Regions from separate parts of the Streptomyces sp. WMMB303 genome, predicted to be linked through region 3. Evidence: riboswitches for the same ligand, from Rfam matches in the RefSeq annotation. Region 3 holds a riboswitch; each other region holds the start of a gene.

Region 1 (2,235 bases), 1.3 Mb from region 3:
GCCGTGGTGGTCGGCGATCTGGACGGGCTCCGCGACGGCGGCGTCGAGGCGGCGCTCGCCGAGACGCTGGGCGGCTGGACGGGCGCTGTGGTCGACTCGCGTGCGATGCCGCCGATCACCGCGGACGACACCGGCCGGGTCGTCATCGTGGACCGGCCCGGTGCGGTGCAGACGCAGTTGCTGATCGGACGGGTCGGGGCGGACCGGCACGACCGGGTGTGGCCCGCGCAGCTGCTGGGCGTCTACTGCCTGGGCGGCACCCTCACCTCGCGGCTGGACCGGGTGCTGCGCGAGGAGAAGGGCTACACCTACGGGGTCCGCGCGTTCGGGCATGTGCTGCGTTCGGCTGAGGACGGCAGCGGGGCCGCGCTGCTGGCCATCAGCGGCTCGGTGGCCACGGACGTGACCGGTCCCGCGCTGGCCGATCTGTGGCAGGTGCTGCGGACGCTGGCAGCGGAGGGGCTGACCGACGAGGAGCGGGACGTGGCCGTGCGGAACCTGGTGGGGGTCGCTCCGCTGCGCTACGAGACGGCCCAGGCCGTCGCGGAGACGCTGGCCGATCAGGTCGAGGAGCACCTGCCCGACGACTACCAGGGCCGGCTCTACGCCCAACTGGCCGAGACAGGCACGGTGGAGGCCACGGCGGCGGCCGTCAGCGCGCTGCCGGCCGACCGGCTGGTGACGGTGCTCGTCGGTGACGCTTCCCAGATCGCCGATCCGGTCCGGGAGTTGGGCATCGGCGAAGTCAAGGTGGTCACCGGCGGCTGAGCCCGGCCGACGGGCGTCGGTCGGGGGGCGGAAGTGGGGCCCGGGAGGAGGAATTGCTCCTTCCGGGCCCTTTGTGATGTCCGCTTTCGTTGCGGTTGCTGGTGAGTTGGAGTGTGGCGTACGTGACAAAGCCAGGGATTCGTTTGCCGCTCGGAGTTGGCCCCGATTAGCGTCGTTGCCGCTGTCCGTCAGAAGTGACCGCACCCGCGGCCGACGGACCGCGATCGCCGAATCCCCGAGGCAGCGGCCGAGGGGGACCGGGGACCCACGTCCCATTGGGGTGAATCGGACGGCCTCGCAAGAGGCGGTCCGTAGGAGACCTTCCTGCTCCGAACCCGTCAGCTAACCCGGTAGGCGAGAAGGAAGGAAAGGAGTACGCCTCCCTATGGCGTTCACCCGTGCCACCGGCAAGCACAGGCGTCCGAGCAAGGCCCGCAGGACCGCGGGCGGGGCGGCCGGTATAGCCGGCCTCGCCACCGTGGGCGTCGTCGGGTCCATCGCCTCCCCCGCCTTCGCCGCGAGCGGCGGGCAGAACACCGCGCCGCTCCAGCAGAACGCCGAGGTGAGCGAGGCCGTCGGCGGCCCGATCTCGAAGACGCTGGACGAGCAGGCGTCCGCGCAGGCCCTCCGGGCCGAGCAGGCCAAGGCCGAGTCCGAGGCCAAGGAGGCGGCCGCCGAGGCGAAGGCGGAGGCCAAGCGGAAGGCCGACGAGGCCCGGCGCAAGGCGGCGGCCGAGAAAGCGGAGAAGGAGCGCGAGGCCAAGCGCAAGGCGGCGCGGGAGGCCGAGCGTGCGAAGCTCAACGCCTATGTGCTGCCCGTCGAGGGCTCCTATGTCTCGACCGGTTACCAGCAGGGCGGCGGCATGTGGTCGTCCGGCAGCCACACCGGGATCGACTTCCACGCGGGGATGAACACCCCGGTCCACTCGGTGGCCGCCGGTGAGGTCGTGGAGGCCGGGAACGGCGGTGCCTACGGCAACAACATCGTGATCAAGCACAAGGACGGCACGTACACCCAGTACGGCCACCTCAACTCGATCGGCGTCTCGGTCGGCCAGCAGGTCACCTCGGGTCAGCAGATCGGGCTCTCCGGCTCGACCGGCAACTCCTCCGGCCCCCATCTGCACTTCGAGGCCCGCACCGGTCCCGACTATGGTTCGGACATCGACCCGGTCGCCTACCTGCGCAAGCACGGTGTGAAGGTCTGAGGCCGAAGTCCCTCTCAGCACCGCATGCGGCAAGCCCCCGGTGACCGGACCGGGGGCTTGCCGCATGCGGCCTGCGGTGCCGCCCGCTTCGGCGGCCGCGGGGGGCCGGGGCCGGCCAGCTGCTCAGACCGTCTCCGGAAGCTCCTCCAGCCCGTCCGCGACCAGCTTGGCCAGCCTGTCCAGAGCCGCCTCCGCGCCGTCCGCCTCGGAGGCCAGGACGATCTCCTCGCCGCCCTCGGCGCCGAGGCCGAGTACGCCGA
Region 2 (2,235 bases), 490 kb from region 3:
CCACTCCGGAAGCACCGGGTGGGCCGCGCGCACCGGGTGCAGCGGGTGGTGGCCAAGGCAGCGCGGCCGCGGAGGAGAGAGCCGCAGAGGAGCAGGTCGTCCTGCGCGTCCTCAACCGTGGCCACCCCGCTCCGGTGCTGCTGCACCGCGGCCGGGCCGCCCTGCTGGAGCCCACCATCCCCGCACTCCCGCTCGGCATGACGGACCTGGCCGTATCGCCTCAGCAGGTGGACGAGTTCGTCTTCCCGCCCGGCGCCCAGCTCCTCCTCTACACCGACGGCCTGTCCGAGGCCCGCAACCCGGAGGGCGACTTCTACCAGCCGGCCGAGCGCCTCTCCCGCGCCTCCTTCGCCGATCCGGAGAAGCTGCTGGCGGCGGTCCTCGTCGATGTCGCGGCCCACACCGGTGGCCGGTCAGCGGACGACATGGCCCTGCTCGCCGTCGCCCGCGACACCCCGGGCGACACATCGCGCGACGCCTGAGCCCGGTGCGCCGGCCGGCGCGCCCCCACCGCAGGACGCCGCGCGGGCCGGGCAGGCACGGAGGGGGCCGGTGGAGACCGAGGCGGGACTCACGTCAATTACGGGGAACGGCTTGGAATCCCGGGCGCAGTTCTATTAACGTCCGATAACGCAGCACGGTCGTCACTGCCGTCACGGAAGACGGCACCGTGCGCCGTCGCCGAATCCCGCACGCGGTGCAACAGCAGCACCCGATCGGCCGCACAGCACCGTGGGAACCGGGGAACCACCCCTCCTCGTCAGCCGGACGAGGGGGACGGGGTGAATCGGACGCCCTTGCGAGAGGACGCCCGTAGGAGACCTTCCTGCTCCGAACCCGTCAGCTAACCCGGTAGGCGAGAAGGAAGGAAAGGAGAGCGCCCCCGTGGCCTCCAGATCCCAGGGCTTCGTCGGCCATGCGTCCCAGACGGACGCGTACGCCCCACCCACCGACCCGGCCGGCCACGCAGGCCCGGCAGCGCCCTACGGCCAGGCCGCGCCCCGCGGCCCCGTCCCGGGACCGTCCACATACGGCGACTCCGCCGGCCCGGGCCCCGGCCCCATGCCGCCGCACAAGGACGCGAGTGAAGCCGGTGACGAGCCGTGGGAGGACTGGAACCCTTCCGAGGACTCCGCGATTCCGGTACGGGGCCGGCACCGGGTCGCCAAGCAGCGCGCCGGAGGCGTGGCGCGGGGCGGCACCGTCCTGGGGGTCGGCATGATCGCAGCCGTCGGCGCCGGCGGTATGGCGACCGCCCAGGACCGGGACCCCGGCACGATATCCGTACCCGACGTGGACACCGCCGCCGACGCGCTCCGGAGCATCCCCGACCGGCTGCCCGACGCCGAGGACCTGCCCGGCATCGGCGGCCTGCTCTCCGAGGACGCCGACGGTGCGACGGGCTCCGGCAGCGCCGGGGACGCGCAAGCCGCTCCCCTCACCCAGGCCGGGCTCTCCGACGAAGACAGGGCGGCGGGCCGCACCGACGCGGGCGAGGCCCTGCGGGCCCGCATCCTCGAACAGGCCGAACGCCACCGCTCCGCGGCGGACGAGGAAGCCCGCGAGAAGGCGGCCCGGCAGGCCGCGAGCGCGGCCGCGGCGGAGGCCGCGGAACGGGCCGCCGCTGCCGAAGAGGCGAAGCAGGAGCGGGCGCGCGAGGCCGCCGCCGAGCAGGAGCGCAAGGCGGAAGCCGAGCGGAAGCGCAAGGCCGAAGCGGCCCGCCGCGCCGAACTCGCCCGCAGCTACACGGCACCGCTGGCCTCCTTCCAGCTCAGCGCCGGATTCGGCCAGGCGGGCGGCATGTGGCAGAGCGACCACACCGGACAGGACTTCGCCGCCCCCAACGGCACGCCCGTCAAGGCCGTCCACAGCGGAACGGTCAAGGAGGCCGGCTGGGCCGGTTCGTACGGCTACCGCGTCGTGCTGCGGCTGGAGGACGGTACCGAACTCTGGTTCTGCCACCTCTCGTCCATGACCAGATCGGCCGGCGACAAGGTCGGCACCGGCGATGTGATCGGGCGGGTCGGCTCCACCGGCAACTCCACGGGCCCCCACCTGCACGTCGAGGTCCGCCCGCACGGCGGCGACCCGGTGGACCCGCTGCCGTGGCTCCGCGACAAGGGCGTCAAGGTCTGAGCGCCGACAAGCACGTCAAGGTCCGAGCACGGACAAGGGACTCAGGGGTCTGAGCACGGACACGGGAGTCACAGCTGACCGCACCGCACGCGTGCCCCC
Region 3 (2,235 bases):
AGGACTGGTGTGCGACCGATTCGACGCAGCGCTCGATGCAGGGCAACGCATTGTAAGCGGGCGTTATCACGCTCACAATATTTCTGTTCTCGCTCATGGCTCGACGGTGGCCATTCGGGCGTACCCGCGCCAGAGGAAAGCGGTGTTCGGGTGAACGCCGGCCGCGGCGCGGCGGGCGTCGGACGGAGGGTGCACGCTCCGGTGCGTACGGCGACCGGGGCGGGGGAGGGCGCCCCCTGGTGGCCCGCCGGCCGGTGGTGCCGAGACGGCGACTGCCCGCCACCGCGAGGGTGGCGGGCAGTCGCCGCATGGGTGCTTCGGCTCAGTAGGGGCCGTTCACGTTGTCGATCGAGCCGTAGCGGTCGGCGGCGTAGTTGCAGGCCGCGACGATGTTGGCGACCGGGTCCCGCTGGTCGTAGGCGGTGCCCTCGACGTGGAAGGCGTCGAAGGTCGGCTTGATGACCTGGAGCAGGCCGATGGAGGGCGTGCCGTTCTGGGCGTTGATGTCCCAGTTGTTGATGGCGTTGGGGTCGCCACCGGACTCCCGGATGATGTTGCGGTGGATGCCCTCGTAGGTGCCGGGAATGCCGTGCTGCTTCATGATGGTCAGCGCCTCGTTGATCCAGCCGTCCAGATTGGTGGACTGGGTCTTGTGCACGCCGCCGGTGCGCTCGGCCGAGCTGCGGTCGGCGCGCTCGGGCGTGGCGTCGCTGTTCTCAGCAGGCTTCGAGGCGGCGTCCAGCGTCAGCTTCTGACCGGGCAGGATCAGGTCCGGGTCGCCGCCGACGGTCTTCTTGTTGGCCTCGTAGAGGGTGTTCCAGCCGCCCTCGATGTCGTGGTCCAGGGCGATCCGGTACAGGGTGTCGCCGCTGACGACGGTGTAGGAGCTGGGCTCCTGCTCGGTCTTCACCTGCGCGGCGGCGCCGGACCGTGCGGACTGCGTCTGCTCCTGCACCTGCGCCGGGGCGGCGTGCGCGCTGCCCGCGGCCAGCAGGGGAGCGGCGATGCCCGCACCGCCGGCGGCGAGGGCGATCGAGAGCCGGAGGCGGCGGGCGCGGAACGGATGACGGGCGTGAAGGCCACGAGACATGGGGGTGTCCTCTCCTAGCGCCTGCGAGGTGAGCTGTCGGATTCGGGCTGGAGTTGCCCGGCCATATCCGCTGTGCCGAGGCACAGCGGCCATGACTTCACCCCTAGCCGGGCCGCGAAGTGCGGCTCGGCACATAAGTGGGTCCCCCGCTCCTGCCGCGCGGTACTGGTGCGAATTTCCTAGCCGGGCGGCAGGATTCGGCGCCCCGGCAGCGGAACTCCGGCCGTTCATGGAGGCCGGAGCCAGGACACAGAAACACAATGGATTGCCCGGATCAAGGCGCGTGATTCCCGAACGGGGCAGCCGCTGGAAATGATCTAGCAATTCTTCAACGCTATGCTGTGGATCATTTTCTGTGCGTGAAAAGCCGAACCTTCCGGTCCTTCGAAAGGCTCTTATGGAAAGGCTTCCTGATGAGCTGTCAGAAGATCTTGCTGATTTCCGGGTCCGGCTGGTGTGTTTCCCGACACAGCGTACGACCGGGAAGGGCAAGTCCTGTATATCCGGACATTGCCGGTGAATACCGCAGAATGCAGCCGGTTGCCGGATCCCGTGGGGGGTCGGAGGCACCGCACGGAGCAATTCTACTAAGCGCGATCGTATATCGGCGTGCGGGGGTGCGGGGGTGGTCCGGAGCGGCCGGGGCGCGGCCGGGTGGTGGGCGCCCGGCCGCGCGCACCGGAAGCGTTCGCGATGTCGCGGCGGTGGTGTCAGTCCTGGGGGCCGTCGAGCGGGACCCCGAACCAGCGCACGGCGATGGGCCGGGTGCCCGGTCCGGCTTCGGTGCGGTCGCGCCGGAAGCGTCGCAGCAGCTCCAGGTAGGCGTCGTGGAACTCCCGCAGTTCCTCCTGTGTGAGGTGGAGGGTGCTGCGGGAGCCGGACACCCACTCGTCGTCCTCGGCCGGACGGTCCGCGTGGCGCCGGACCAGTTCGATGTCCTCCTGCAGGTGCGCCCGGTCCAGTTCCTCGGCCATGGCGCGCTCCGCGCCCGGCAGGCCCGCCCGGGAGGGGCGCCGCACGTCCGTGCCGCGCACGCCGCGCCACCAGCGTTCGCGTCCGTTCGCGTCGTGGTCGGGGTCGTCCTCGACGAGGCCGGCCCGGGCCAGCCGGCGCAGGTGGTAGCTGAGCGTCCCGGTGTTCTCGCC

What was found. Region 3 has a riboswitch for cyclic di-AMP ahead of P2424_RS16670 (LysM peptidoglycan-binding domain-containing protein). Riboswitches for the same ligand answer to the same signal wherever they lie in the genome.
Region 1: it holds a riboswitch for cyclic di-AMP, as region 3 does, so the genes downstream of both, P2424_RS22060 (M23 family metallopeptidase) here and P2424_RS16670 (LysM peptidoglycan-binding domain-containing protein) in region 3, are expected to answer to the same signal.
Region 2: it holds a riboswitch for cyclic di-AMP, as region 3 does, so the genes downstream of both, P2424_RS14490 (peptidoglycan DD-metalloendopeptidase family protein) here and P2424_RS16670 (LysM peptidoglycan-binding domain-containing protein) in region 3, are expected to answer to the same signal.

Annotation. Positions count from the first base shown of each region.
Region 1 is NZ_JARKIN010000001.1:5,001,249-5,003,483, reverse strand. It holds gene P2424_RS22065 (pitrilysin family protein) at 1-768, shown strand, start outside; cyclic di-AMP (ydaO/yuaA leader) riboswitch at 984-1,139, shown strand; gene P2424_RS22060 (M23 family metallopeptidase) at 1,154-1,975, shown strand; gene P2424_RS22055 (HPr family phosphocarrier protein) at 2,099-2,235, opposite strand, start outside.
Region 2 is NZ_JARKIN010000001.1:3,253,479-3,255,713, reverse strand. It holds gene P2424_RS14495 (PP2C family protein-serine/threonine phosphatase) at 1-482, shown strand, start outside; cyclic di-AMP (ydaO/yuaA leader) riboswitch at 670-874, shown strand; gene P2424_RS14490 (peptidoglycan DD-metalloendopeptidase family protein) at 886-2,136, shown strand.
Region 3 is NZ_JARKIN010000001.1:3,746,362-3,748,596, reverse strand. It holds gene P2424_RS16675 (glycosyltransferase family A protein) at 1-97, opposite strand, end outside; gene P2424_RS16670 (LysM peptidoglycan-binding domain-containing protein) at 323-1,090, opposite strand; cyclic di-AMP (ydaO/yuaA leader) riboswitch at 1,095-1,271, opposite strand; gene P2424_RS16665 (helix-turn-helix domain-containing protein) at 1,801-2,235, opposite strand, start outside.